One region of the Pseudomonas sp. GW821-FHT03C07 genome, then DNA from elsewhere that is predicted to be linked to it. Evidence: predicted binding sites of a transcription regulator. Region 1 holds the regulator's gene; each other region holds the start of a gene.
The links. The regulator sigma-54, encoded in region 1, starts transcription at its own class of promoters, with help from an activator protein. The targets are predictions, from matches to a motif close to ANTGGCATNNANNTTGCTNT.
Positions count from the first base shown of each region.

Region 2: a site for sigma-54 is predicted at 4,860-4,879, ahead of flgB (flagellar basal body rod protein FlgB). Genes of this name have one in related genera too.
Region 3: a site for sigma-54 is predicted at 3,492-3,511, ahead of glnK (P-II family nitrogen regulator). Genes of this name have one in related genera too.
Region 4: a site for sigma-54 is predicted at 3,790-3,809, ahead of AC07VG_RS15540 (circularly permuted type 2 ATP-grasp protein). Genes of this name have one in related genera too.

Region 1 is NZ_JBWKUQ010000012.1:49,717-56,816, reverse strand. It holds gene pmbA (metalloprotease PmbA) at 1-468, shown strand, start outside; gene AC07VG_RS21815 (HPr family phosphocarrier protein) at 691-963, opposite strand; gene rapZ (RNase adapter RapZ) at 980-1,837, opposite strand; gene ptsN (PTS IIA-like nitrogen regulatory protein PtsN) at 1,840-2,304, opposite strand; gene hpf (ribosome hibernation-promoting factor, HPF/YfiA family) at 2,314-2,619, opposite strand; gene AC07VG_RS21795 (RNA polymerase factor sigma-54) at 2,746-4,242, opposite strand; gene lptB (LPS export ABC transporter ATP-binding protein) at 4,430-5,155, opposite strand; gene lptA (lipopolysaccharide transport periplasmic protein LptA) at 5,155-5,700, opposite strand; gene lptC (LPS export ABC transporter periplasmic protein LptC) at 5,687-6,259, opposite strand; gene AC07VG_RS21775 (KdsC family phosphatase) at 6,268-6,792, opposite strand; gene AC07VG_RS21770 (KpsF/GutQ family sugar-phosphate isomerase) at 6,793-7,100, opposite strand, start outside.
Region 2 is NZ_JBWKUQ010000032.1:15,422-22,521, reverse strand. It holds gene AC07VG_RS32475 (ribonucleoside-diphosphate reductase subunit alpha) at 1-1,658, shown strand, start outside; gene flgE (flagellar hook protein FlgE) at 1,873-3,168, opposite strand; gene flgD (flagellar hook assembly protein FlgD) at 3,200-3,928, opposite strand; gene flgC (flagellar basal body rod protein FlgC) at 3,944-4,387, opposite strand; gene flgB (flagellar basal body rod protein FlgB) at 4,391-4,798, opposite strand; gene cheR (protein-glutamate O-methyltransferase CheR) at 5,037-5,864, opposite strand; gene AC07VG_RS32445 (chemotaxis protein CheV) at 5,919-6,845, opposite strand; gene flgA (flagellar basal body P-ring formation chaperone FlgA) at 6,926-7,100, shown strand, end outside.
Region 3 is NZ_JBWKUQ010000008.1:256,648-263,747, reverse strand. It holds gene AC07VG_RS18075 (HAD family hydrolase) at 1-373, shown strand, start outside; gene sutA (dormancy-specific transcriptional regulator SutA) at 506-835, opposite strand; gene AC07VG_RS18065 (secondary thiamine-phosphate synthase enzyme YjbQ) at 938-1,363, opposite strand; gene AC07VG_RS18060 (ammonium transporter) at 1,576-2,916, opposite strand; gene glnK (P-II family nitrogen regulator) at 2,951-3,289, opposite strand; gene AC07VG_RS18050 (accessory factor UbiK family protein) at 3,706-3,966, shown strand; gene AC07VG_RS18045 (glutathione S-transferase N-terminal domain-containing protein) at 4,140-4,322, opposite strand; gene AC07VG_RS18040 (TetR/AcrR family transcriptional regulator) at 4,418-4,987, shown strand; gene AC07VG_RS18035 (MarR family winged helix-turn-helix transcriptional regulator) at 5,256-5,618, shown strand; gene AC07VG_RS18030 (nuclear transport factor 2 family protein) at 5,672-6,220, shown strand; gene AC07VG_RS18025 (SDR family oxidoreductase) at 6,275-6,988, shown strand.
Region 4 is NZ_JBWKUQ010000007.1:43,792-50,891, forward strand. It holds gene AC07VG_RS15510 (aminotransferase-like domain-containing protein) at 1-884, shown strand, start outside; gene AC07VG_RS15515 (hypothetical protein) at 989-1,513, shown strand; gene AC07VG_RS15520 (YkgJ family cysteine cluster protein) at 1,662-1,916, shown strand; gene AC07VG_RS15525 (START domain-containing protein) at 1,960-2,565, shown strand; gene AC07VG_RS15530 (hypothetical protein) at 2,785-3,021, shown strand; gene AC07VG_RS15535 (ribonuclease E inhibitor RraB) at 3,222-3,560, shown strand; gene AC07VG_RS15540 (circularly permuted type 2 ATP-grasp protein) at 3,842-5,251, shown strand; gene AC07VG_RS15545 (alpha-E domain-containing protein) at 5,263-6,213, shown strand; gene AC07VG_RS15550 (transglutaminase family protein) at 6,210-7,013, shown strand.

The DNA.
Region 1 (7,100 bases):
CACCTGATGCAGGGCATGGGCAGCTCGGCCTTTGACGGCGACGGCCTGGCGACCTATGCCAAGCCGTTCGTCGAAAATGGCACCCTGGTCTCCTACGTGCTGGGTACCTACTCGGGCCGCAAGCTGGGCCTGCCGAGCACGGCCAACGCCGGTGGCGTGCACAACCTGTTCGTCACCCATGGGGTCGAGGACCAGGACGCGCTGATCCGGCGCATGGGCCGCGGCCTGCTGGTGACCGAGTTGATGGGCCATGGCCTGAACATGGTCACCGGGGATTATTCGCGCGGTGCGGCGGGCTTCTGGGTCGAGAATGGCGAAATCCAGTTCCCGGTTCAGGAAGTGACCATTGCCGGCAATATGCGCGATATGTTCAAGCAGATCGTCGCGGTGGGCAGCGATCTGGAACTGCGCAGCCATATCCGTACCGGTTCGGTATTGATCGAGCGGATGACCGTCGCCGGTAGCTGATTGCACTGATTAAAAAGGCGCGCCATCCGTTGGATGGCGCGCCTTTTTTGTGGCGTTTTACACGCCCGCAATGGCCTGACTGAAACGCCTGTTGGCGAAGGGTGTAGGCGCGAGCTTGCTCGCGATGGACGTCAACGATAATGCGGGGAACCTGGTGCCCCTTGGTGTCAGGGCTACCATCGCGAGCAAGCTCGCTCCTACAGAGTACGGGGCAGGCCGGCGTTATTCGCCTTCGTCGAAATAGTTGTTGATCAGCTTGACCAGCGCGGCCATCGCATCGTCTTCCTGCTCGCCTTCGGTCTTCAGGTGGATCTTGGTGCCTTTGCCGGCCGCGAGCATCATCATGGCCATGATGCTCTTGCCGTCGACCATGCTTTCCGGTGTACGCCCGGCGCGGATCTGGCAGGGGAACTGGCCGGCCACGCCGACGAACTTCGCCGAAGCGCGGGCATGCAGACCCAGTTTGTTGATGATTTCAATTTCCAGAGCGGGCATCGCGGTGGTGGTCCTTTCAGCTAAGGTCGCGGTGGCGGACCTGGACGTTCTTCAGGGATTGTTGCAGGGCCTTGCCCAAGCGTTCGGTGAGGTAGACGGAGCGGTGATGCCCGCCCGTGCAGCCGATGGCAATAGTGACATAAGCCCGGTTGCTGGCGGCAAAACGCGGCAACCATTTGAGCAAATAACTGGAAATATCTTGGTACATTTCCTCGACGTCGGCTTGTGCGGCCAGGTATTCGGCCACCGGTTGGTCGAGCCCGGACTGCTCGCGCAATTCCGGTTTCCAGTAGGGGTTGGGCAGGCAACGTACGTCGAACACCAGGTCGGCATCCACCGGCATTCCGCGCTTGAAGCCGAACGATTCGACCAGGAAGGCGGTGCCTGGTTCCGGCTGGTTCAGCAGGCGCAGCTTGATGGTGTCGCGCAGTTGGTAGAGGTTCAGGTGGGTGGTATTGACCTTGAGGTCGGCCAGGTCCGAGATCGGCCCCAACAGGTTGCTTTCGTCGCGAATGGCCTCGGCCAGGGAACGATTGGCATTGCTCAGCGGGTGGCGGCGACGGGTTTCGGAAAAACGCTTGAGCAGGGTTTCTTCGTCGGCGTCCAGGTACAGCACATCGCACTGGATGTGCCGGCTGCGCACTTCATCGAGCAGTTCCGGGAAGCGCGACAGGTGGCTGGGCAGGTTGCGCGCGTCGATGGAAACGGCCACCAGCGGTTGCGCCAGCTCGGTATGGATCAGCGCGCGCTCGGCCAGTTCCGGCAACAGGCCGGCCGGTAGGTTGTCAATGCAGTAGTAGCCGCTGTCCTCGAGGACATCGAGGGCGGTACTTTTACCCGAGCCGGAACGACCACTGACGATGATCAAGCGCATGGTCAGTGACCACTCTGCTCGTCCAGGACCACCTGATACAGGGCCTGGTTGGAGGTTGCACCGCGCAGCTTGTCACGCACGTCCTTGCGGTCGAGCATGCTGGCAATCTGCCGTAGCAGCTCCAGGTGGGCATCGGTGGCGGCTTCCGGGACCAGCAGGACGAACAGCAGGTCAACCGGCGCGCCGTCGATGGCATCGAAATCGATGGGGGCGTCCAGATGCATCAGGGCGCTGATGGGTGCCACGCAACCCTTCAGGCGGCAGTGCGGGATGGCAATGCCATTGCCGAAACCGGTCGAGCCGAGTTTTTCCCGCGCGATCAGGCTGTCGAAGACATCCTGCATCGCCAGATAAGGAACTTCCTGGCTGATCAGGTTGGCAATTTGCTCGAGGGCTTTCTTTTTACTGCCGCCCGGCACGTTCACCAAGGAACGGCCGGGGGTCAGGATGCTTTCAAGTCGGATCATGGATGGGTATCAGCGACCTGTACCTTGGAGCAGGTGCAGGTTCTTTTCCTTATGCTTTTTCAGTTGTCGGTCCAACTTGTCGGTAAGCAGGTCGATCGCCGCATACATGTCGTCATGCTCGGCGTTGGCGACCACTTCACCGCCGTGGATATGCAAGGTGGCTTCGATTTTCTGCTTCAGTTTTTCGACGGCCATGGTCACCTGTACGTTGGTGATCTTGTCGAAATGACGCTCCAGTCGGTCGAGTTTCTCGCCGATGTAAGCACGCAGGGGTTCGGTCACTTCCAGTTGGTGTCCACTGATATTGACTTGCATACAGCTTCTCCTTCGTTGCCAGTGCATAACGCGGCAGGCGATTGCCTGCCACAGTGCTACGCCCTGAAAGTCACCGATCGGCGACTTTCAGAAAGCAGCCCAGACGCTGTAACGCGGCCCCGTCCACTACATCAGTCGCTTCCGCTCGCTGGAGGGGGCGATCCCCAGGGACTCACGGTATTTGGCGACGGTACGACGGGCCACCTGAATGCCTTGTGCCTCCAGTAAACCAGCGATCTTGCTGTCACTCAACGGCTTTTTCTGATTTTCCGCTGCAACCAGTTTCTTGATGATCGCGCGGATCGCCGTGGACGAGCATTCGCCGCCTTCGGAGGTGCTGACGTGGCTGGAGAAAAAGTATTTCAGTTCATAGATACCGCGGGGGGTATGCATGAATTTTTGCGTGGTCACCCGGGAAATCGTCGATTCGTGCATGCCCACCGCTTCGGCGATGTCATGCAGGACCAACGGTTTCATCGCCTCGTCACCGTACTCCAGGAAGCCGCGCTGGTGCTCGACGATCTGGGTGGCGACCTTCATCAGGGTTTCGTTGCGGCTCTGCAGGCTCTTGATGAACCAGCGAGCTTCCTGCAACTGGTTGCGCATGAAGGTGTTGTCGGCGCTGGTGTCGGCACGCCGGACAAAACCGGCGTACTGCGGGTTGACCCGCAGGCGGGGTACCGATTCCTGGTTCAGTTCCACCAGCCAGCGCTCGTTGTCCTTGCGCACGATCACGTCCGGCACCACGTATTCGGCTTCGCTGGACTCGATTTGCGAGCCCGGGCGCGGGTTGAGGCTCTGGACCAGTTCGATGACCTGGCGCAGTTCGTCTTCCTTGAGCTTCATGCGCCGCATCAACTGGCTGTAGTCGCGGCTGCCGAGCAGATCGATGTAGTCGCTGACCAGGCGCTGGGCTTCGGCCAGCCAAGGCGTGCGGGCCGACAGCTGGCGCAGTTGCAGCAACAGGCATTCGCCGAGGTTGCGCGCGCCGATGCCGGCCGGTTCGAATTGCTGGATGCGATGCAGCACCGCTTCGATCTCGTCCAGCTCGATATCCAGCTCCGGGTCGAAGGCGTCGAGGATTTCCTCGAGGGTCTCGTCCAGGTAGCCCTGATTGTTGATGCAGTCGATCAGGGTTACGGCGATCAGCCGGTCGGTGTCGGACATCGGTGCCAGGTTCAGTTGCCAGAGCAGGTGGCTCTGCAGGCTCTCGCCGACCGAGGTGCGGGTGGTGAAGTCCCACTCGTCGTCATCGTTGCTTGGCAGGCTGCTGGCGCTGGTCTGGTAGACATCTTCCCAGGCGGTGTCGACGGGCAGCTCGTTGGGAATGCGCTCGTTCCAGTCGCCTTCCTCGAGATTGTCCACCGTCGGCGCGGTTTCCTGCTGGTAGGACGGTTCTTCGACCTCGGTGTTGGGTTTGTGCTCGGCGTTGTCGGCCAGCGGGTCGGTATTGTCGAAGTCGTCGCCTTCTTCCTGGCGTTCGAGCATCGGATTGGACTCCAGGGCCTCCTGGATTTCCTGCTGAAGGTCCAGGGTCGACAATTGGAGCAGGCGGATGGCCTGTTGCAGCTGCGGTGTCATCGTCAGCTGCTGGCCCATTCTCAGGACTAGCGATGGTTTCATGGCAGGGGCTTAACACCTTATTCGCCGGCGCGCATGCGCCATCCACTCTACAGGGCGCCGGGGCGCCAAACATAAGCAAATTATATGCCTGAAACCCGAGCCTTTGCCTAGAGCGTTGTAACAATAAAAATTGTGTGGTTTTTATTGAACGGGGCGCGCTCTGGCGCTTGATCCTTTGCCTCGATGTTTACAGGCGGAATTCGTGGCCCAGGTAGACTTCCTTGACCAGTTCGTTGGCCAGGATGGTGGCCGAATCGCCTTCGGCAATCAGCTGTCCATCATTGACGATATAGGCGGTTTCGCAGATGTCCAAGGTCTCGCGGACGTTGTGGTCGGTGATCAATACACCGATGCCCTTGGCCTTGAGGTGATAGATGATCTGTTTGATATCGCCTACGGAAATCGGGTCAACCCCGGCGAAGGGTTCGTCGAGCAGGATGAATTTCGGCGCGGTGGCCAGGGCGCGGGCAATTTCCACGCGACGCCGTTCGCCACCAGACAGGCTCATACCGAGGTTATCGCGGATGTGGCTGATGTGGAATTCCTGCAGCAGGCTTTCCAGCTCCTTGCGGCGAGCGTTCTTGTCGATGTCCTTGCGGGTCTCGAGGATTGCCATGATGTTGTCCGCCACCGACAGTTTGCGGAAAATCGACGCTTCCTGGGGCAGGTAGCCGATCCCGGCGCGCGCGCGGCCGTGCATGGGCTGGTGGCTGACGTCCTGGTCGTCGATCAGCACGCGACCCTGGTCGGCCTGAACCAGACCGACGATCATGTAGAAGCAGGTGGTCTTGCCGGCACCGTTGGGGCCGAGCAAGCCGACGATCTGCCCGCTGTCGATCGACAGGCTGACATCACGCACCACCTGGCGACTTTTGTAGGCCTTGGCCAGATGCTGGGCTTTCAGGGTTGCCATTACTGCGCCTTCTGCTGTTCGGTTTTCTGCTTCGGCTGGATGACCATGTCGATGCGTGGGCGCGGTGCGGTGATCGCGCTACCGTTGGCGCGACCGGCCTGGGCAATCTGCTTCACCGTGTCGTAGACGATTTTCTCGCCTTCGGTGGTGTTGCCGTCGTTGATCACCTTGGCCTTGTCGATCAGGATGATGCGGTTCTGCTGAGCGTGGTACTGGATGGTCACGCCATAGCCCTGCACCGGCTTCGGATCGCCGACTTTCTGCAGTTGCTCGAAGTAGGCCAGGTTGCCCACGGAGGTCACCACGTCGATGGCGCCGTCCTTGGTCCGGGTCAGCGTCACGGTGTTGCCCTTGACGATCATCGAGCCTTGGGTAATGACCACATCGCCCTTGTAGGTGGCGATGCCTTGCTTGTCGTCCAGTTGAGCGTCGTCGGCTTGGATGCGGATGGGCTGCTGGCTGTCGGTCGGCAGTGCCCAGGCGCTCACGCTTCCCAGTGCCGCACCCAGGCCAAGCAAAATAGGGAGGGTTTTAACGAGACTCATACTGTCCTCTTACATTGGACAGCAGGTGTATCCGGCTGTCGTTCAAATACGCTTTCATTCCCTTGCCAGTGGTCACGCCGTCGGCACCGTCGATTCTAACGGCTTGCTCGGTCTGCGCATATTGCTTCTGTGGGAATACTGTCATTCGACTGCTGGTAATGATCACTTCCCGCTGTAGTTCGTCAGTGCGCGCCACCCGTACCGAGTCGATCAGTTCGATCTCGGTGCCGTCCGGGTTGACCTCGGCGTGCTCGCTCTGGACGTGCCAGGGATAGACCGTGCCACGGTAGATGTGCATGTCGGGCTTGGTCACCAGGGTCACGTCGGAAGCCTTGAGGTGTTCGACCTTGTCACCGGTCAGGTCGTACTGGACCCGGCCGTCCGGCATGTACTGAATGCTGTGGGCGTTAATAGCGTAGTAGTCGATCTGGGTTTCATCGACCTGCGCCACCGGGCGCTCGAGGAAGCGTTCCGGGCTGATGTTCCAGTAGCCAACAGCCGCGAAAATCGCAGCAATGACAGCGAACAGCAGAATGTTGCGAATTTTCTTGCTCAGCATAAATAGCTCTACAGGTAGGCGGCGTGAGCCGCTTCAAGGCTGTCCTGGGCTTGCAGGATCAGCTCGCAGAATTCGCGGGCGGCGCCTTCGCCACCCCGGGCCCGGGTAATACCGTGGGCGTGTTCGCGGACGAAGCTGGCGGCGTTGGCCACCGCCATGCCCAATCCGACGCGGCGGATCACCGGCAGGTCCGGCAGGTCGTCACCCAGGTAGGCGACCTGTTCATAGCTTAGATTGAGCTGGGCGAGCAGGGCGTCGAGCACCACCAGCTTGTCCTCGCGACCCTGGTAGACATGGGGGATGCCGAGGTTCTGCGCGCGGCGTTCGACCAGTGCGGTCTTGCGACCGCTGATAATAGCGGTTTGCACGCCGGCGGCCATCAGCATCTTGATGCCCTGGCCGTCGAGGGTGCTGAACGACTTGAATTCGCTGCCGTCTTCGAGGAAGTACAGGCGGCCATCGGTCAGCACGCCGTCGACGTCGAAGACCGCCAGCTTGATGGCTTTGCCGCGTTGCAACAGATCGTCGTTCATTTACATCACTCCCGCGCGCAGCAGATCGTGCATATTCAGGGCGCCCACCGGGCGATCTTCGCCGTCGATCACCACCAGCGCGCTGATCTTGTGGTCTTCCATGATTTTCAGGGCTTCGGCGGCGAGCATCTCGGCCCGTGCGGTCTTGCCGTGGGGAGTCATGACGTCTTCGATCAGGGCCGTGTGAATGTCGATGGTGCGGTCCAGGGTCCGGCGCAGGTCGCCGTCGGTGAAGATCCCGGCCAGGCGCCCGTCGGCTTCGACGATCACGGTCATGCCGAGGCCTTTGCGCGTCATTTCCATCAGCG
Region 2 (7,100 bases), on a different contig from region 1:
ACATCAAGGGCACCAACGGCAAATCCCAGGGCGTCGTGCCATTTCTCAAAGTAGTCAACGACACCGCCGTGGCGGTCAACCAGGGCGGCAAGCGCAAGGGCGCGGTCTGTGCCTACCTGGAAACCTGGCACATGGACATTGAAGAGTTCATCGAGCTGCGCAAGAACACCGGTGATGATCGTCGTCGTACCCACGACATGAACACCGCCAACTGGATCCCTGACCTGTTCATGAAGCGCGTCTTCGATGACGGCAAGTGGACCCTGTTCTCGCCATCGGAAGTGCCGGACCTGCACGACCTGACCGGCAAGGCCTTCGAAGAGCGCTACGAGTACTACGAAGCCCTGACCGAGTACAACAAGATCAAGTTGTTCAAGGTCGTCCAGGCCAAGGACCTGTGGCGCAAGATGCTCTCCATGCTGTTCGAAACCGGCCACCCATGGCTGACCTTCAAGGACCCGTGCAACCTGCGCAGCCCACAGCAGCACGTGGGCGTGGTACACAGTTCGAACCTGTGCACCGAGATCACCTTGAACACCAACAAGGACGAGATCGCCGTCTGCAACCTGGGCTCGATCAACCTGCCGAACCACATCGTCAACGGCCAGTTGGACAAAGCCAAGCTGCAACGCACCGTGAACACCGCCGTGCGCATGCTCGACAACGTGATCGACATCAACTACTACTCGGTGCCACAGGCGAAGAACTCCAACTTCAAGCACCGTCCGGTCGGCCTGGGCATCATGGGCTTCCAGGACGCGCTGTACCTGCAGCACCTCCCTTACGGTTCGGATGCCGCCGTCGATTTCGCCGACAAGTCCATGGAAGCGGTCAGCTACTTCGCGATCCAGGCCTCCTGCGACCTGGCCGACGAGCGTGGCGCCTACGAGACGTTCCAGGGTTCGTTGTGGTCCAAGGGCATCCTGCCGCTGGACTCGCAACAGATCCTGATCGAGTCCCGTGGCCAGAAGTACATCGATGTCGACCTGACCGAAAGCCTGGACTGGGCACCGGTTCGCGCCCGTGTGCAGAAAGGCATTCGTAACTCCAACATCATGGCCATCGCACCGACCGCGACCATCGCCAACATCACTGGCGTCTCGCAGTCGATCGAACCGACCTACCAGAACCTGTATGTGAAATCGAACCTGTCGGGCGAATTCACCGTGATCAACCCGTACCTGGTTCACGACCTGAAGGCTCGCGGTCTGTGGGACTCGGTCATGATCAACGACCTGAAGTACTACGACGGTTCCGTGCAACAGATCGAACGCATCCCGCAAGAGCTCAAAGAGCTGTATGCGACCGCCTTCGAAGTGGAAACCAAGTGGATCGTCGATGCCGCCAGCCGTCGCCAGAAGTGGATCGACCAGGCGCAGTCGCTGAACCTGTACATCGCCGGCGCTTCGGGCAAGAAGCTCGACGTGACCTACCGCATGGCCTGGTACCGTGGCCTGAAGACCACCTACTACCTCCGTGCCCTGGCCGCAACCAGCACCGAGAAGTCGACCATCAACACCGGCAAGCTGAACGCTGTTTCCAGCGGCGGCAACCACGGCGACGATTCGGTCCTGGCGGCACCTACCGCGCCAGCCGGTCCGGCCCCGGTGCCAAAGGCCTGTGCAATCGACGAGCCGGATTGCGAAGCTTGCCAATAAGCTGAGCGAGACCCGCGCCTTACCGCGCGGGTTGAGAAACCCCCATCAGGCCTTGGGCTTGGCGGGGGTTTTCTTTTGCCTGCCTTTTTTGCCGGTGCCGGTTTGCCGGCGATGGCGCCCTCCAGGCCAGCAAAAGCTTCGCTGGTAAGATCGGCAGGCACAAAAAAGCCCCATTCAAGGGGCTTTCTTGTTCAGCGTTTTCAGCCAAGCCGCATCACGCCATCTGGATGATGGTCTGCATGATGCTGCTCTGGGTGGAGATGGTCTTGGCGTTCGCCTGGTAGTAGCTCTGGCCTTTGATCAGGTCCACCAGCTCGCTGGTCAGGTCGACGTTCGAAGCTTCCAGGGAACCGGAAAGGATAGAACCGTTGGTGCCGACCGTACCGCCGTCGAAGGCGGGCTGACCGGACGAGAACGTCTCTTTCCAGCTGGTACCGCCGACCGCCTGCAGGCCTTGCTCGTTGGTGAAGCTGGCCAGGGCCACCTGACCAATCGCCTTGTGCTGCTGGTTACTGAAGTTGGCGGAGATCACACCGGTGGCATCGATGGTGATGTCAGTGATCTGGCCGGTGGCATAACCATCGTTGGTGATGGCGCTACGGGCGGTGGTGGCGTTGAACTGGGTGGTTTTCGAAAAGTCGACGGCAATGCCGGCGGCGTTCGCGCTCGCGCCGTTCGCGGCCCAGACACCCGCGGTCACGGTGCCGGGCACCCAACCGGTAACGGTGATGCTGGTCTGGCCGGCGACACCGCCGATGCTCGCCAACTTGCCCGCAGAGTCAAAAGTCACAGCCACCGGAACAGGGTCGGTGGCGCCACCCACCGTTGCTGCCGTGCCGTCAGGGTTGCGACCATCAATCAAAGAATAGACGTTCCAGGTATTGGAACCGGTCTTGACCGCATACTGGTCCAGGGAGTGGGAATTGCCCTGGGTGTCATAGATGGTGGTGCTGAACGGCTTGGTGTAGGTCGCGGTATTGGTCGCATCGAACGGTGCGGCAATCACCGCCGACGTGGAGTCGAGGTTAAGCGTCGAGCCGATCTTGGTAGTGGTCTGCGGCGACAGGTTCGAGGTGTCGATCCGCAGGTTGGTCAGTACACCCGGAATGATGTTGCCGTTGGCATCGGCGGCATAGCCTTGCAGTTTCGCGGTGCCATCGGTGTTGGTGACGTAGCCGTCCTTGTCGGTCTTGAAGGTACCGGCACGGGTGTAGCTCAGCGAACCGTTGCTGCTCAGGACGAAGAAGCCGTTGCCTTGCACGCCCATGTCCAGCACGTTGCCGGTGCTGTCCATGCCGCCGTTGCCGAAGTTCTGCGAGACGTTGGCCAGGTTCACACCATTACCGATGCTCTTGGCGCCGGTGCCCAGCTTGGTCGCCGAGTACACGTCGGCGAATTCCGCACGGGACGACTTGAAGCCGGTGGTGTTGACGTTGGCAATGTTGTTGCCGGTGACGTCAAGTTGCTTGCTGGCCGCAGAGAGACCGCTCAAACCGATATTGAAAGACATGGTTCACTCCTTACTTCGTGTTGGTCGGCTCTTACAGGCCAATGGTCTGGACTTTGGACAGAGCAATACTGCCCAGGCCCGCCAGGTTGAGCATCATTTCGCCGCCGTTCTGACCCAGGGTCACGCTGCTGACCGTCGCTGGCAGGTTGGTCGTGAGCGCCGTGGCCGTGCCACTGATCGGCGCGGTGGCATTGAAGGTGTAGGTGCCGCTGGTCAGCAGGGTACCGGCATCGTTCTTGCCGTCCCAGGTGAACGCGGCGTTGCCAGCGGCCTGGGAGCCCATGTCGATGGTCCGGACCACGGTGCCGCTGGAGTCGCTGATTTTCAGGGTCACATCGCTGACGGAACTCGGAACCACTGCCGTACCGCTGAAGGTCTTGCTGGTATCGACCACGGCCTGGGAGGTCGGCACGATGACCGAACGCCCAACCATCGACGAGGCCTGCAGCGCCTGGGACGACGTGAAGGAGCTGGCGATATTGTTCACGCTGGTGTTGAGCGTCTGGATACCTTCCAGGCTGCTGAACTGGGCCAACTGCGCGACGAAGGCACTGTTGTCCTGGGGGTTGAGCGGGTCCTGGTTCTTCAGCTGAGTCACCAGCAATTGCAGGAACGCGTCCTTGCCCAGGGTCTGGCCGCCGGCGGCGCTGCTGATGGCATTGCCCAGCGCATCAGTACTGCCGGTGCTCGCCTTCTGGGAGTTGGCAATGATCGTATCAAGTGTCGAATTACCACTCGACGAAGTGCTGGAAACCGTCATAGGAATCGTCCCTTATCACTGACCGAGGGTCAGGACCTTCTGCATCATGGTTTTGGCGGTAGTCATAATGTCCGCATTGGTCTGGAACGAACGGCTGGCGGAAATCATGTCGGCCATTTCCTGAACCACGTTGACGTTCGGGTAATAGACATAGCCGTTGGCGTCAGCCGCCGGATGGTTCGGCTCATAACGGGCCTCCAGGTTGCTGGGGTCCTCGACCACGCCCATGACCTGGACGCCGGCACCCGCCCCGTCCTGGTTCTGGAACAGCGAGTTGTCAGTCTGACCCTGGCCGTTCTGGAACATGGTGGCGAACACCGGGTGCCGGGCGCGATAGGTCTGGTCCATGCTCGACGAGACGGTGTCGGCGTTGGCGATGTTACTGGCGACGGTGTTCAGGCGAGTGGTCTGGGCACTCATGCCGGTACCGGCAATGTTGAAAACGCTGGCTAGGGACATGACTTATTCTCCACGCAGGGCTGAAACCAGCCCTTTGAATCGTGCGTTCAGCAAGGTGAAGCTGGCCTGGAAATCGACCGAGTTCTTCGCATAGTTCGATTGTTCGATCTGCGCATCCACGGTGTTCTGGTCGAGCGACGGCTGCATCGGCGTGCGGTACTGCAGCGTGGCATCGCCGTTGCTCAGACCTTCGGCTTCGATATGGCGTGTGTTGGTGGTGTTCAGCGCGAAACTGCCGTTCTTGGCCTTGTCGCTCTGCTCAGCGAGCACCGAGGAGAAGTCCATGTCCCGAGCCTTGTAGTTCGGGGTATCGGCGTTGGCGATGTTGTTCGCCAGAACTTCGGCGCGCTGGGCGCGGAAGCCCAAGGCTTGCTCATGGATACCCAGCGCTTTATCGAAGTTGATGCTCATGTCGGGAAACCTTTAGCGGGTTGACCTGGTTTTGTGAAACAGGCTTTTCATTGCAAGTGACAAAGCAAGGCCCATGCCAGTTTTTCAATGCTGGTAAATCAAGGGCTTGCGGGCAGGTGGCGGGCGGCAATGCCAGAAAAGCGGCAAGGCATTTCCGCCGAGTGCCGGTAAAGCGGCAAAAGCGTCGCAAAAAAAACGGGAACCCGTCGGGGTTCCCGTTTCGTGCAGGACTTGGCGCCTACTTGGCCTGGTAGATGATTCCCGGGCTGCATTGCACCATCTGGTAATGATCCGGCAGCCCATTCAAGGCTTCCGAGGCGCCGAGGTACAGGTAGCCTCCCGGTTTCAAGGTACCGTGGATACGCAGCAGAATGTCTTTCTTCACCTCGGCGGAGAAGTAGATCAACACGTTGCGGCAAAACACGATGTCGAACTTGCCCAGGCTCGCATAGCTGTCCAACAGGTTGAACGAGCGAAATTCCACCCGGCTGCGAATCGGCGCCTTGATCGCCCAGCGTCCCGGCCCCTTGGGGTCGAAGAAGCGTTGCAGACGCTCGGGCGACAGGCCGCGGCCGATGGCCAGGCTGTCGTACTCGCCGCTCTTGCAGTTGGTGAGCATCAGCCCGGACAGGTCGGTGGCGACAATCTGCGTGCCCCCCTTCAACTGCCCCATGTTGGTCCGCTCGAACTCGTCGATCGACATCGAGATCGAATAGGGTTCCTGCCCCGACGAACAGGCCGCCGACCAGATCCGCAGACGCTGGCCGGGGCTGGCCTTGATCATTTCCGGCAACACCTTGTTCTTCAGGACCTCGAAGGGGTAGGTGTCGCGAAACCACAAGGTCTCATTGGTGGTCATGGCATCCACCACCTGCTCGCGCAAACCGCTGCGGGGCTGGGTCTGGATCCGCTGGACCAATTCGCCAAGGGATTTGAGCCCCTGCTGTTCCATCAATTTATTGAGACGGCTGGAAACCAGATACTGCTTGTTTTCACCGAGCAGAATGCCACAGGCCTTTTCCAGGAAGACCCGGAACTGTTCAAAATCCAAATTACCCGTAGACAAATGATGCCGCCTCTACAATCGTTCGTACCGTCAGGAACGGAGGTCCCTGATCGCTTATTCTGCTGCCTTGATCCGACCGACTACCCGTGCTGCCAGGTCATCGGGTCGGAACTTGGCCAGGAAATCATCGGCACCGACCTTCTTGACCATTGCCTGATTAAAGACCCCTGACAAGGAAGTATGCAGGATGATATGAAGTTTTTGCATGCGTGGGTCGTTGCGGATCTCGGCCGTCAGAGTGTAGCCATCCATTTCAGGCATTTCGATGTCGGAAATCATCATCAGAAATTCCTCTTCCGGCTTCTTGCCCTCCTCGACCAGCTTACGCAGGTAGTCCAGCGCCTGCCGGCCGTCGTTCAACGCCACCACTTCCACGCCCACGGTCTGCAAGCAACGCGTGACCTGCTTGCGCGCCACCGACGAGTCATCCACCGTCAGCACCCGCATGGAAATCGCCTTGGCCTGGGTCTCGACATCGACCACCCCATGAGAGATGGACTCGGAGGTCGGCGAAACTTCGGCAAGGATTTTCTCGACGTCGATGATTTCCACCAACTGGTTGTCGATCCGGGTCACGGCGGTCAGGTAGTGATCGCGTCCGGTGCCCTTGGGCGGCGGATGGATCTCCTCCCAGTTCATGTTGACAATGCGCTCCACCGACTTCACCAGGAAACCCTGGGTCTTGGTGTTGTACTCGGTAATGATCACAAACGGATTACTTTGATCCTTGAGAGCGCCCGACCCGGTGGCCATCGCCAGATCCAGGATGGGAATGGTTGCCCCGCGGATATTCGCCACGCCACAGACCACCGGGCTGGATTTGGGCATCAGGGTCAGCTTGGGGCACTGCAGCACCTCCCGCACCTTGAACACGTTGATCCCGTACAACTGCTGACCGTCCAGACGAAACAACAACAGTTCAAGGCGATTCTGCCCGACCAGTTGCGTACGCTGGTTCACCGAATCCATCACACCCGCCATGCCAGCCACCTCTCACACAAGCTTCATGATCCGACGCTTATTCAGCACTAAACGGCACGAGCCTTGCTTTTTATACTGTTATGAAAGCACAAACGACATTTTTTCGACGCCTGACATCACAGTACCGCAGATTGCTCTGGGTCTTGGCGGTTTTATGCAGTCTGAACCCCGGCGGCCCTGCCTTTGCCGACTCAGCGACCCTGCCTGATCAGCTTATCGGCGTGACCCAAGGCTTTCTTGAGTTCACCGTAGAAG
Region 3 (7,100 bases), on a different contig from region 1:
GCCAACCCTGCAGGCCCTGGGCCGCTCCTTTGCCCTGGGCGTGGTCACCAATGGCAACGCGGACGTGCGCCGCCTCGGGCTCGCCGACTATTTCCGCTTTGCGCTGTGCGCCGAAGACATCGGCATTGCCAAGCCGGACGCACGGCTGTTCCATGAAGCCCTGGTGCGTGGCGGCAATGTCCCGGCCAGCGCGGCGGTGCATATTGGCGACCACCCTGGGGACGACATAGCCGGTGCCCAGCAGGCCGGCCTGCGGGCGATCTGGTACAACCCGACGGGCAAGGCTTGGGAGGCGCAGCGGCAGCCGGATGCGCAGGTTCGCAGCCTGACCGAGTTGCCAGCGCTGCTGGCCAGTTGGAACACCGCCGACTGAACGCGTGCCCCTGTAGGAGCAAGCTTGCTCGCGCTCACCGGCGCAGCCGGTGCCAAACACCACTGTCCGCCCATGAAAAAGCCCGCAGCGACGGCGGGCTGTTTCAACCAAGCAGAAACCCGGCGCTGAGACTCAGATAGGCCGACTGCCGTATTTGTTGTCCGGCTTCTTGGGCGGATCGGCCACCACATTGGCCTCGACTTCCTGCACCTTGCCGCCACGCGCGAGGAACTCTTCCATGGCCTTGGCCAGGGCATCGCGTTCCTTGTTCTTGGCTTCAACGCTCGGCAGTTCGTCAACCGACACCGCTGCCTTGGCCTTGCCCTTGGCAGTCGGTACCGGCGCGTCACCACCGTCGTCATCGGCAACGTCTACGTCTTCAGCCGCCGCTTCCAAGCCTTCTTCGGCTTCGTCGTCTTCACCGACCTCGAGGTCGTCGTTTTCCAGATCATCGTCGCTCATGTTCTACCTCATGACTTGCGAAAAGCAGATTAGTTATAGCCCAGCTACGCCGACTGTCGAAGGCCGCCGGAAAAAATTCAACATCCGCTGCATACCAGCGGCTTATGCCCCGTCACCGTAAAGGGTGGCAAGGACTTTACGAGCACCGCCATGATCCCGGTGCTCGCCCAGATAGACACCTTGCCAGCTGCCCAGGGCCAACCGTCCCGCCGTCACCGGCAAAGTCAGCTGACAGCCAAGCAAACTGGCCTTGAAGTGCGCCGGCAGGTCGTCCGCGCCTTCGTCGTTGTGTTCATAATCGGCCTTGACCTGGGGTACCAGCCGGTTGAAAAAACGTTCGAAGTCGCGACGGACCGCCGGATCGGCATTCTCGTTGATGGTCAACGAGGCCGAGGTATGCTGCAGCCACAAATGCAACAGACCGACCTGGCATGCCTGGAGCCCAGGCAAACCGTCGAGCAACTCCTGGGTCACCAAATGAAAACCCCGGGGCCTGGCCCGCAAGGTAATCAGGGTCTGTTGCCACATACAGTTCTCCGCCCTTCGGCGCGCATTCTAGCGCGCTGTGGAAAAAAGCAAAGCGCCTAATACTCTTGCTTTGCTGTAAGCAATCGGCCCTTACAAAAACGCCCTGGGGTTTTGGCCGTAATGCCTTTGGATAAATCCTTTCAGTCCGTTTTCCAATGACAAATTCCAGACAAAAAAATGCCCGGCAAGCCGGGCAATTTTTTTTGCAGCCTTTACACGTTGTAGCCACGCTCGTTGTGTTGCGCCAGGTCCAGGCCCACCGACTCTTCGTCGTCGGTCACGCGCAGCCCCATCACGGCGTCCAGCACCTTGAGGATGATGAAGGTCACGATCGCGGTGTAGATGACAGTGAAGCCGACACCTTTGCACTGAATCCAGACTTGTGCGGCGACATCGGTGGTAGCGGTGTTGAAGCCGCCCATGGACGGTGCGGCGAACACACCGGTCAGGATCGCGCCGAGGATACCGCCGATACCGTGCACACCGAAGGCGTCCAGGGAGTCGTCGTAGCCCAGTTTGCGTTTCAGCGTAGTGGCGCAGAAGAAGCACACCACACCCGCCGCCAGGCCGATGATCAGCGAGCCCATTGGGCCCACGGTGCCAGCAGCCGGAGTAATGGCAACCAGACCGGCAACCACACCCGAAGCGATGCCCAGGGCACTTGGCTTACCGTGGGTCAGCCACTCGGCGAACATCCAGCCCAGCGCAGCGGCGGCGGTAGCGATCTGGGTGACCAGCATCGCCATACCGGCGGTGCCGTTGGCCGCGGAGGCGGAACCGGCGTTGAAGCCGAACCAGCCGACCCACAGCATGGCCGCGCCCATCAGGGTGTAACCAAGGTTGTGTGGCGCCATCGGGGTGGTCGGGAAGCCTTTGCGCTTGCCCAGCACCAGGCAGGCCACGAGACCGGCGACACCGGCGTTGATGTGGACCACGGTGCCGCCGGCGAAGTCGAGCACGCCCCAGTCGCCCAGCAGGGAACCCGGACCGCTCCAGACCATGTGCGCAATCGGCGCATAGACCAGGGTGAACCACACGCCCATGAACACCAGCATCGCGGAGAACTTCATGCGTTCGGCGAAGGCACCGACGACCAGCGCCGGAGTGATGATGGCGAAGGTCATCTGGTAGGTGACGTACACCGCCTCGGGGAACAGCGCCGTCGGCCCGGTGATGCTGGCTGGCGTGATACCGGCGAGGAAGGCCTTGGCCAGGCTACCGACGAAGGAGTTGTAGTTGACGACGTTGGCTTCCATCCCGGTGGTGTCGAACGCCATGCTGTAGCCATAAATGAACCACAGAATGGTGATCAGGCCGGTAATGGCGAAGCACTGCATCATCACGGAAAGAATGTTTTTCGAGCGCACCATGCCGCCGTAGAACAGCGCGAGGCCTGGGATCGTCATGAACAGCACGAGGGCTGTCGAGGTCAGCATCCAGCTGGTATCGCCGGAATTGAGGACTGGAGCTGGTACCGGGTCCGCCGCCATGGCCAAGGCTGGCATTACGAGGGACAACAGGGCTCCTAGCCCTGCGAATTTACGCAGAGTCATATTGTTTTCTCCTGGGGCGTTGGGGTTTGGCGGCTTAGATTGCGTCGGTATCGGTTTCGCCGGTACGGATGCGAATAGCCTGTTCCAGATTGACCACAAAGATCTTGCCGTCACCGATCTTGCCGGTGTTGGCCGCCTTGGTTATCGCCTCGATAACCCGGTCAAGATCCTTGTCGTCAATGGCGACATCAATCTTCACCTTGGGCAGGAAGTCGACCACGTATTCCGCGCCGCGATACAGCTCGGTGTGACCCTTCTGCCGACCGAAGCCTTTGACCTCAGTAACGGTAATGCCCTGCACGCCGATCTCGGACAGCGACTCGCGCACGTCGTCCAACTTGAACGGCTTGATGATGGCAGTGACTAGCTTCATGAAACTCTCTCCCGAATTGGTGGACTTGCCCCAGGAAAACAAACCCGACTCAAGTCTAAGCGCAGTGCCTGGCTTTGTAACGCATCGTCGGTCCACATCTACCGCTCGACGCCAGCTAACCGCTGCTGGCGAAACTTCCCAGCTTCGTCTGCCGCACTGCATTCGTCACAGCGACTGCATCAGTGCATGGGTCACTGGCAACTAAGCAGAAAGCTTGCCAGCTCCGTAAAAACCAATGTTTTCAGTCCCTTGGCCGCCGTGAAGGGTGAAAAAACACGTTGCACCAGAGCCATACGCACAACAACGGTGCGCAGGACGCTAGCGCGATGCGCGAAAACCGTGCACCCGCCCCCATGGAAATCACTATAGACACTGCGTGGTACACTGGCCGGTAATCTGTTTCCGGAACCTTAGCCATGCTTGCGCCCAAAGCTTTCCTCGATGCCCTGAGCGGCCACGCCTCCCGTTTGTTCAGCGGCGAAACACCCCTGCCCCGCCAGGAATTCGAAAATCAGTTCAAGGTGTTGTTGCAGAGCGGCTTCAGCAAGCTGGACCTGGTCAGCCGGGAGGAGTTCGATAGCCAGATGGTGGTGTTGGCGCGGACCCGTGCGCGGCTGGAGAGCCTGGAGGCGAAAGTGGCGGAGTTGGAGGCGAAGCTGAATCCGCCGGTGGAGTGACGTTTCATTGCCTGCTCCTGCTTTGTGCGGGAGCGGTGGATTGCCATCCGACGCTCACTGAGAGAGTCAGAGTGCGTGGGCTGGGCGAGCCAACAGCCACCCAGCCTTGCTCAGACGACGAAAAGCCTAGGGCTCGAACGACCGTCTCCACTGCCTGACAACGTCAACCGAAGTCATTGGCAGTGCAGAACAGGAACGGTACCCAGTGGATTGATGGCCAAAAACGCAGGCTGCTTATGCTCCGCGGCCGGCAGGTCGATTTTGACAAACTCCACTTGAGAGCCCAGCCCTTTTTTGGCCAAGACGATTCGAATACGTAGCGGGTTAGGAAAACCTGGGATATCGAAAATTTTCATACGTGCCCCATGGCACCTACCTACTGATAGACATATAGTGCGCAGAGCTTTTCGAATCCGTCAAAGACTATCTGCCGATAGAGAGGTGATTTTTCATGGCGACGCCTGACACCCGTGAAACCATCATGGCAACGGCCAGAAAGATGGTGCAGCGATGGGGTTACAACGGCCTGAGCTTTCGCGAACTCGCCAAGGATGTGGGCATTAAAAGCGCCAGCATTCACTACCACTTTCCCAGCAAAGGGGATCTGGGTGCAGCGCTAGCACGCCGCTATACCGAAGACGGCGTTTCTTACCTGCAAGGTTTGCGGGACGCATCTGACGATGTAAGTGTCTGGATGAAGGGTTACACAGATATTTTTCGCATGGCATTAATCAACGACAACCGCATGTGCCTCTGCGGCATTATGGCGGCAGAGTTCGACGACCTCCCTCAAGAGGTTCGGATTGAAGTGGATGGTTTTACCCGCGCAAATGTTGACTGGCTGACGGAGGTGCTCCAGGTGAGCAAACCTCACATCTCAGCAGAAAAGCGAAGAGAACATGCACTGGCGATTTATGCTGCGGTCGAAGGCGCTCAGCTTGTGGCTCGTGGACGCGGGGATATTTCAGTATTCGACAGCGCTGTAGCCACCTATCAGGCGCTGGGTTTATTGCCGGCGTGATTTAGCTCAGGTGCGAAGCGTGGGCCATTGCACAATCGCCATCGCTTTGCCCAGGTTGAGGCGCCGGAGGAGCACCGGCGCTGTGAGCCGCAAATCCACCCAACCGGCATGGCTGTTGGCGATAACCTCTGCGCTGCTCACCCGATTTGACAGGCCCATTCATATATCACTTGACATATGTGTAATTGCACACATAAATTAGGTCATGACTCAATTATCTGGTACCGACCTCTGCTATTGCCTTGCTGTCAGGCGCAGTGCTCGGCATATGACACGCCTGTACGACCGCAATCTGGCGGGCGCCAATATTTCTATTTCGCAGTTTTCTATTTTGGCGAAAGTGCACGAGCGACCTGGCATTTCCATCGCCGAGCTTGCTGAAGCCATGGTGATGGAGAGAACCACCTTGGTCAGGGCACTCAAACCCCTGCAAACGGAGGGCCTTGTTGATAGTCGGGCTGAAGGCCCTAGATCCGCACTCAGTCTGTCGCTCTCGGCAAGTGGTTTGTCCAAGATCAGTGAATGCGAACCTCTTTGGGAGGCGGCACAGAAAGAGTACGAAGCTCAGATCGGCCGTGATCGTGCGGCGTCGATACGGGAGTCTTTGAAGCTTGACGTCGAGGGTCGCTAATTTTTTGCACTTATATGTGTAATTACACATATAAAATCAACCGAGGGCTGGCGATGAAAGCTTTTCCGAAAATCCAGAACGGGGTCGATGTCGATCCCGCCGATCGAATCAGCGCTATCGATTTTGTAAACCGAGTGAACTGGTGGTTCGAGACGTGGGACGTAGAAGCGATGGTTGATGCATTCCTACCTGATGCCGTTGCTTACCATTTCCACGGCACCATTAACGGGCACGAGCAAATCCGACACTTTTTTGCTCACGATTACCCGTACCTGATTCCAGGCGTGAGTCGCCACGCCACAAACCACATTGTTGATACGGATGAGGAAGGCGTAGTCGTTCGCTATCAGAACTTGCTGGTGCGCTACGCAACCCCTGAGTCGGCTGCCGTCCTTGGTGCCGGGCAAGCGATAAAAAGCACTGACGATCTCCCGGCAATATGGCTGTACTCACCGATGATGGACCGTCTCCGTCGAACCGCAACAGGCTGGAAAATTTCTGAGCGTTACATCGGAGGCTCCACCGTCAACACGCGCCTTGACCCAACCACTAAGGACGCCAGTGAAATAGCCCCTTACATGCCCAAGCGCCAAGACACCTAAAGCATATCGCCAGAATGACAACGCTGGCCTTTTCAGACTAACCAGGGCTAACCAATGAATATCGCAGGATCTGTTGTTTTCGTAACAGGGGCCAGTCGTGGCTTGGGTTTGGCATTTGCCAAGGCCGCCTTGGCACAAGGTGCTTCCAAGGTTTATGCCGGGGTTCGTGATCCGGACCGCTTCGATGTTCCCGGACTGATACCGGTAAAAATCGACGTGACGGACTCGGCGTCTGTGACACAGGCTGTCGCGCACTGCCCGGATACGACGCTATTGGTCAACAATGCTGGCATCGCTGTTCTGAATGAGGGAGCTTTGGATTCAGGCCTGATCGAGTTGTCTCGACACTTGATGGACACTAACTGTTACGGCATCGTGCGTGTAACTCAGGCGTTTGCTCCCATACTGGCGGCCAATGGCGGGGGCGCCGTAATTAATGTGCTATCGGACGTGACATGGCTGAGCATACCGATGCTGGCTGCTTATGCCGCATCCAAGTCCGCAGCCTGGAGTGTGACCAACGCACTACGTCTGGGGTTGAAATCGCAAAATACTCACGTATTGGCGTTGCACGTAGGGTTTATCGATACCGATCTTACCAAGGGCTTTGACGTACCCAAGTCGGCTCCTGAAGTCGTGGCTCGTGTCGCTTTCGCAGGGCTGGAATCTGGCGAGTTAGAAGTGTTGGCCGACGAAGGCACTCGTTTTATCAAGTCGACCTTATCGCTTTCTGACGCGGTTTATTTCAATCCTCCATCACCTGTTTAGGTAAGAAAGGGCGCGGTGAAAATCCGATCGCCAGCGTTGATGTTCGAGCCACCGCCAAGGTTGTTAGCCTATAGGCGTACAAAAAACAGATTCCTGTATGCCTATAGGCTGA
Region 4 (7,100 bases), on a different contig from region 1:
CGTTGCGGGTGCTGACCCGGCCGGGCGACCTGATCGCCGCCGAATCGCCGACCTATTACGGCCTGCTGCAACTGGCCGACCTGCTGGGCCTGAAAGTCATCGAGATCCCCAGCGACCCGTCCACCGGCATGAGCCTGGAGGCCCTGCAACTGGCGGCCAACCAATGGTCGATCAAGGCCCTGGTATTGACCACCCGGCTGAGCAATCCGCTGGGCGGGACCATGCCGGAAGAACGGCAGAAGCAGTTGCTGCGTCTGGCTTCGGACTTCGATATCCAGATCGTCGAAGACGACATCTACGGCGAGCTGATGTTCGAAGTCGGTCGGACCAAGGCCCTCAAGGCCTATGACCGCCTGGACCGGGTAATTTACTGCTCGAGCTTTTCCAAGACCCTGTCGCCCGGCGTGCGCATCGGTTGGATGATCGCCGGCAAGTTCCAGCAGGAAATCCAGCGCTTGCAGACCTTCAGTACCCACTCGGCGTGCAGCGTGACGCAGATGGCGGTGGCGGCCTATCTGGAAAACGGCGGCTATGATCGGCACCTGCGTTTTATCCGCCAGGAGTACCGCAAGAACCTGAGTGCCTTCCAACTGGCGGTGCAGCAGTTCTTCCCGGAGGGGACGCAGATGACCCGGCCTACCGGCGGTTTCATCCTGTGGGTCAGCCTGCCGGGGCGGGTCAACACCCAGGAGTTGCACGTGCGGGCACTGCAGCAGGGCATCAGCATCGCCCCGGGGTTGATCTTCAGTAACACTGAGCAGTTCAACCACTGTATCCGGCTCAACTGCGGAATCCCCTGGAATCGCGAGGCCGAACGGGCGTTGATGACCCTCGGCATGCTGGCCAGCCAGCTGTGCCAGGAAACGGCGGCCGGGCTTTTGTGACGGGCCGGGAACAAGCCTGGGCGGTCCTGGATGATCGCCCGCTTGTCAGGAGACGCTCAACAGGCGAGCATATGCCCCCCCCTGTCGTCCGTGCCGTAGAGCCTATGAAAGTGACTCTTTCCATTCGTTTGCTGTTGATTTTCGTGCTGGCAGGCTTGGGCGCGGGAGTTGTTGTGACGGCGCAGGCCCAGGACACAAGCGTACCCGCGACCGCGACGACGGCGAAAAAGCCGCTCGGGAGCCCGGCCAGCAGCGTCAAGCTGGTGAAGAAAAAACACCCACCGAGTAAACGGGCAACTACCCAGAAGGTTGCGCCGGGCAAGGCCAAGCGGCGTGCACCGATTGCCGCCAAAGCCGTGCCGGCCAGTGACGCGCTGAACACCACGCTGCCACCGCCCCAGCTGGATCTGAGCCTGCCCCAGGACATGGTCAAGCGCCTTGAGCCGCCAGGCACGGTACCCTTGTCGAAAAGTCGGCCGCTGTTGCCACAACTATTCGAAAAAACCCCTGAACAGACACCTTTCCAGCTCAATGGGCGCTTGCTCAAGAATGAGATGGATCTACAGTTGCGTAACGAGGGGCGCAAGGAAGTCGACGGCGCGGCCCTGGATTTTGAATTCAAACAGTAAAACGGCCCACCCGGCACGACGCTTCGTCGGTGACTGCCCGGTCATGGGCCTTATCCGTGAAAAACAATTGTGCGACCAATTTTAAACAGCCGTTTTAGCGGGTACTCTGTCCTCCACACACCTTTTTCCCTGCCAGGAGCGTGTCGTCATGAAGTGCCGTGAGGGCTGTGGCGCTTGTTGCATTGCCCCTTCCATCAGTACGCCGATTCCTGGCATGCCTAACGGTAAGCCGGCGGGAGAACGTTGCGTGCAACTCTCGGTCGAAGGTCTGTGCGGCTTGTTTGGCAAACCTGAACGGCCCTCTGTGTGTGGGGCTTTCCAGGCCGATCCCGAGGTCTGCGGCAGCAGCCGGGAAGAGGCGATCCGCCTGATCGGCTGGTGGGAGCAAATGACAGCGGCGTGAGGTGTGTTCAATGAACGGAACTTCGACAATAAGGAATAAAACAATGAGTTCGCTGCATCGAATGGCTGTGGTTTGTGGTTTGACTGTCCTGTTGAGCGGTACCGCGTATGCGCAGAACTGGGAAACGGCCAAGGATCAGGACGGTATCAAGGTCTCCCTGAGTGAAGTGGCCAACTCCCAGTACAAGGCCTACCGTGGCGTGACCCTGATCAAGGCGCCCGTGGCGAAGATCCAGGCGCTGCAGGAAGACGTGGTCGGGGCCTGTGCCTGGATTCACGAGTGCAAGTCGCAGAAGCTGCTGAAAAAAGACGGTGATCTGAGCTGGACCTACACCCAGTTCAAGGCGCCGTTCCCGGTCACTGATCGCGATTCCATCTTGCAGATCACCACCACCAAGGGCGCTGATGGCAGCCTGACTCGCACGCTCAAGGAAGTGCCGACCTACCTGCCGGAAGAGAAAGGTTATGTCCGTGTCGCCCAGGTGGAGGGCTTCTGGAAGCTGGTGCCCAAGGACGGTGGCCTGACCGAAGTGACTTACCAGGTGCACACCGAGCCGGGCGGCAGCGTGCCTTCGTGGCTGGCCAACAAGTTCGTGGTCGATGCACCGTTCAATACCCTCAAGGCCCTGAAGGAACGCGCCGAGAAGTGAGGGGCTGATCAACTCGGCTTGTCGGACATTGTGGGAGCCGGATTTATCCGCGAAGAGGCCCTTGAGGTCGCCAAAAGCTTCGCGGGCAAGCACCGCTCCCACATCAGGTTATTGGGCGTTCTCCAGGGCCCATGCCTTTCACATCCGGTTGAACGATCTTCCATGCTCTACAGTCCAGATACTGTAAGCCCCTTGATGGGCTTTACCGAGGAGGCACCGATGAGCAAGTGGGCAGTTACCTTCGTCGACGATCATGGCGTGCAGGACACGGAGCACTTCGAATGTGCCAGCCAACCGGACCTGGAGCAGGCGGCGCGCTTGATTCGCGCCAAGCTGTTGCCGGTTCCCGCCGCGCTTGACCTCAATGATCTGGAAGGCCGTACCCCGGACCCGACGGTCAAAAGCCTGAAGGATCAGAACAGCATCCAGATCCTCAGTATCACGCCTTTACCCTGACCGCGCTTTTTCCTCTGCACTCCCTCTGGCAGAGGTGATGTCATCGCGCTACTCTGCAAGGGAGATCAGCGAATGATTCGCTATAGGTCTGGTCTTGTCAGCTACATGCTTGTTTCCCGGTTGTCGTATCGCCAGCGCCGTTCGGTGCCTGGTTCGGGAGTACGGAAAGTCTATCCAACGCTTGCTGAGGAGGACGTTTCATGAGCACAGCCTATCAAGAAGACATCAGCAGCAACGTGCTGCGCCGCATGAAAGAAGGCGGTTTTGATTTCGCACGCATCCATCCCATCGAGTTCTATGCCGTTTTCCCGGACGAGGAGCGGGCGCGCAGGGCGGCAGGCAAGTTTCGCGGTGAATCCTTGAATGCCCAGGTCAGTGTTCGTGACGACGGTGCCTGGTACCTGGAGTTGAGCAAGGTGATGTACGCCACCTATGGCGGTATCGGTGACTTCGAACAGAACTTCGGGGCGGTGGTCGAGCCTCTGGGCGGCACCATCGAAGGTTGGGGCGTCAAGCACCCGGTACGGGCGCTTAATTGAGAGACTTCCTTCCACCAGCAGCGGCTGACCCAAGGGTCGGCCGTTTTTGTTTGTTGCGCACAAAAAAGGGCCGCCCGGGCAGGTGGGTAAACTCTGGCTATGCTGGTGGATAGGCAAAGCCTGCTTCGCAATGAGGCGCTGCTGTTTGTATTGGGGCGTTTACTGCACAGTGATGGTGCGGCGCAGGTTGGATGATTATCCAACGTGTTGATATTAAAGCGTTTATGCCGATGGCACGGGCCTTGCGAAGGCCCTTGTGACCGGGTGACAAGGAGCACGGCATGATCCGCACCTATTTTGACGAGATGTACGATGCCGGCGGCCAGGTCCGCCCGCATTACCGGGAGTTTGCTCGTTGGCTGGCCGATACTCCCGAGGAGTTATTGGCACAACGGCGACGTGAGGCCGATCTGCTGTTTCATCGCGCCGGGATTACTTTCACCCTCTATGGAGACGAACAAGGCACCGAACGCCTGATTCCGTTCGATACCATTCCCCGCAGTATTCCCGCCAGTGAATGGCGCGTCGTGGAGCGCGGTTGTATCCAACGGGTCAAGGCGCTGAACATGTTTCTCGCCGACCTCTACCACGAACAACGCATCATCAAGGCCGGGATCATTCCCGCCGAACAGGTCCTGGCCAACGAGCAGTACCAATTGGCGATGCAGGGCCTGAACCTGCACCGTGATATCTACTCGCATATTTCCGGGGTCGACCTGGTCCGTGATGGCGACGGCACCTACTACGTCCTGGAAGACAACCTGCGTACCCCCAGCGGCGTGAGCTACATGCTCGAAGACCGCAAGATGATGATGCGCCTGTTCCCCGAACTGTTCGCTGCCCAGCGCATCGCGCCCATTGACCATTACCCCAACCTGCTGCTCGACACCCTGAAAAGCTCCAGTCCGCTGGACAACCCGAGCGTGGTGGTACTGACGCCCGGGCGCTTCAACAGTGCGTTCTTCGAGCACGCGTTCCTGGCTCGGGAAATGGGTGTGGAGCTGGTGGAGGGCGCCGACCTGTTCGTGCGTGACGACAAGGTCTTCATGCGTACCACCGACGGCCCGAAACAGGTGGATGTGATCTACCGCCGCCTCGACGATGCGTTCCTCGATCCGCTGGCCTTCAACCCCGACTCGATGCTCGGCGTGCCTGGCCTGTTGTCGTCCTACCGGTCCGGCAATGTGGTATTGGCCAATGCCATCGGCACCGGGGTGGCGGACGACAAGTCGGTGTACCCATTCGTTACCGACATGATCCGTTTTTACCTGGACGAAGAGCCGATTCTGCAGAACGTACCCACCTGGCAATGTCGCAAGCCCGAGGAGCTCTCCCACGTGCTGGCGCACCTACCGGAATTGGTGGTCAAGGAAACCCAGGGCTCGGGCGGCTACGGCATGCTCGTGGGGCCGGCGGCGAGCGCCGCGGAAATCGAGAATTTCCGCGCTCGGCTCAAGGCCAAGCCCCACGCTTATATCGCCCAGCCGACGTTGTCCCTGTCGACCTGCCCGACCTTTGTCGAGAGCGGCATTGCCCCGCGCCATATCGATCTGCGTCCATTTGTCCTCTCCGGTCGTGAGACCCGCGTGGTGCCGGGCGGGTTGACCCGTGTCGCACTGCGCGAAGGCTCCCTGGTGGTGAACTCGTCCCAGGGCGGCGGCACCAAGGACACCTGGGTGGTCGAGGATTAAGGAAGCCTGACATGCTAAGTAGAACTGCCTCGGATTTGTATTGGATGTCGCGTTATCTGGAGCGCGTGGAAAACCTCGCGCGGATGCTCGACGTGAGTTATTCGTTGTCGTTGATGCCGCAGGATGGTCGTGGCGACGGTCTGCATGAAATGGCCATGCCGTTGTTGATCACCGGCACCCTGGACGATTACCTGGAACGCCATGGCGAGCTGCACGCTGACCGGCTGCTGCATTTTTTCGCCCTGGACGCGGCCAACCCGGCGAGTATCTTCAGTTGCCTGCGGGCGGCGCGGGCCAGTGCCCATGCGGTGCGTGGGCGGATTACCGCAGACATGTGGGAAAACATCAACGCCACCTGGCTGGAAATTCGCGGCATTGCCGACCAGGGCTTGGGGCGCTATGGCATGAGCCGTTTCTGCGAGTGGATCAAGGAACGTTCCCATCTGTTCCGTGGGGCGTCCTACGGCACCATCATGCGTAACGATGCCTTTCGTTTCATTCGCCTGGGCACCTTTATCGAACGGGCCGACAACACCTTGCGCTTGCTCGATGCCCGCTACGACATGGCCGGCGACCAGGCCGACGCGGTCAGCGACGGCACGGCCCACGCCTATTACCAGTGGAGTGCGTTGTTGCGGGCCTTGTCGTCGTTCGAGGCCTACACCGAGATCTACCGTGACGCCCCGGGCGCCCGGCAGGTCGCCGAACTGCTGTTGTTGCGTGCCGATGTGCCGCGCTCATTGCGCGCCTGCACCGAAGAAATCGACCAGATCCTCGCCAGCCTGCCGGGTATCAACGGCCGGCCGGCCCAGCGCCTGGCCGCCGAGATGGATGCGCGACTGCGCTACACCGGTATCGATGAGATCCTCGATGAAGGCCTGCACACCTGGCTGATTGAGTTCATTCCCCTGGTTGCCGAACTGGGCAACGCCATACACAGTTCTTACCTGGAGGCTGCATGAGACTTTCCATTAGCCATGAGACCACCTATCACTACGAGGATCAGGTGCGGGCGAGCATCCAGTATTTGCGTCTGACCCCCCACGACAGCGAGCGCCAGCACGTGCTCAGCTGGCAACTGAACCTGCCGCGTCCGGTGCGGGCGCAGCTCGACCCGTTCGGCAATATCCTGCATGTGCTGACGCTGGACGAGCCCCACGAAGCCATCATCATCGGCGCCCGGGGCCAGGTGGATATCGATGAGCAGCGCGAGGCCGAGCACGAGAGCCAGTCGGCCTTGCCGTTCTTGCGCATGACCCGCCTGACCGAGCCGGACGATGCCTTGCGCGGCTTCGCCGACAAGCAATGCCGCAAGCGACGTGACCGTAGTGCCTTGATCGACCTGATGCACGCGCTGAACCAGCACATGGCCTACACGCCAGGCGCCACCGAAGTCGACACCAGCGCCGCCCAGGCCTTTGCCCGGCGGGCCGGGGTGTGCCAGGACCATACCCATGCGTTCCTGGCCTGCGCGCGCAGCCTGGGGATTCCGGCGCGTTATGTGTCGGGGTATCTGTACAGCGAGAACAGCGAGCATCTGGCCAGCCATGCCTGGGCCGAAGCCTGGCTGGACGACGCCTGGTACAGTTTCGATGTGACCAACCAGTTGTCCCGGCCGGAGCGCCATCTGAAACTGGCGGTGGGCCTGGATTACCTCGACGCTTGCCCGGTGCGCGGCATGCGCCGGGGTGGCGGTTGTGAGCAGATGCACGCCAAGGTGCAGGTATCGCCGACGCCGATCCTGTCGGTGCAGCAGCAGTAAGGTCCTAGGCTCTGTACGATAACTGCCTGCGCGACGATCATGCTGCGTTAAAAACAGGCTCGGATGCTCATTTAGTGGACTAAACTC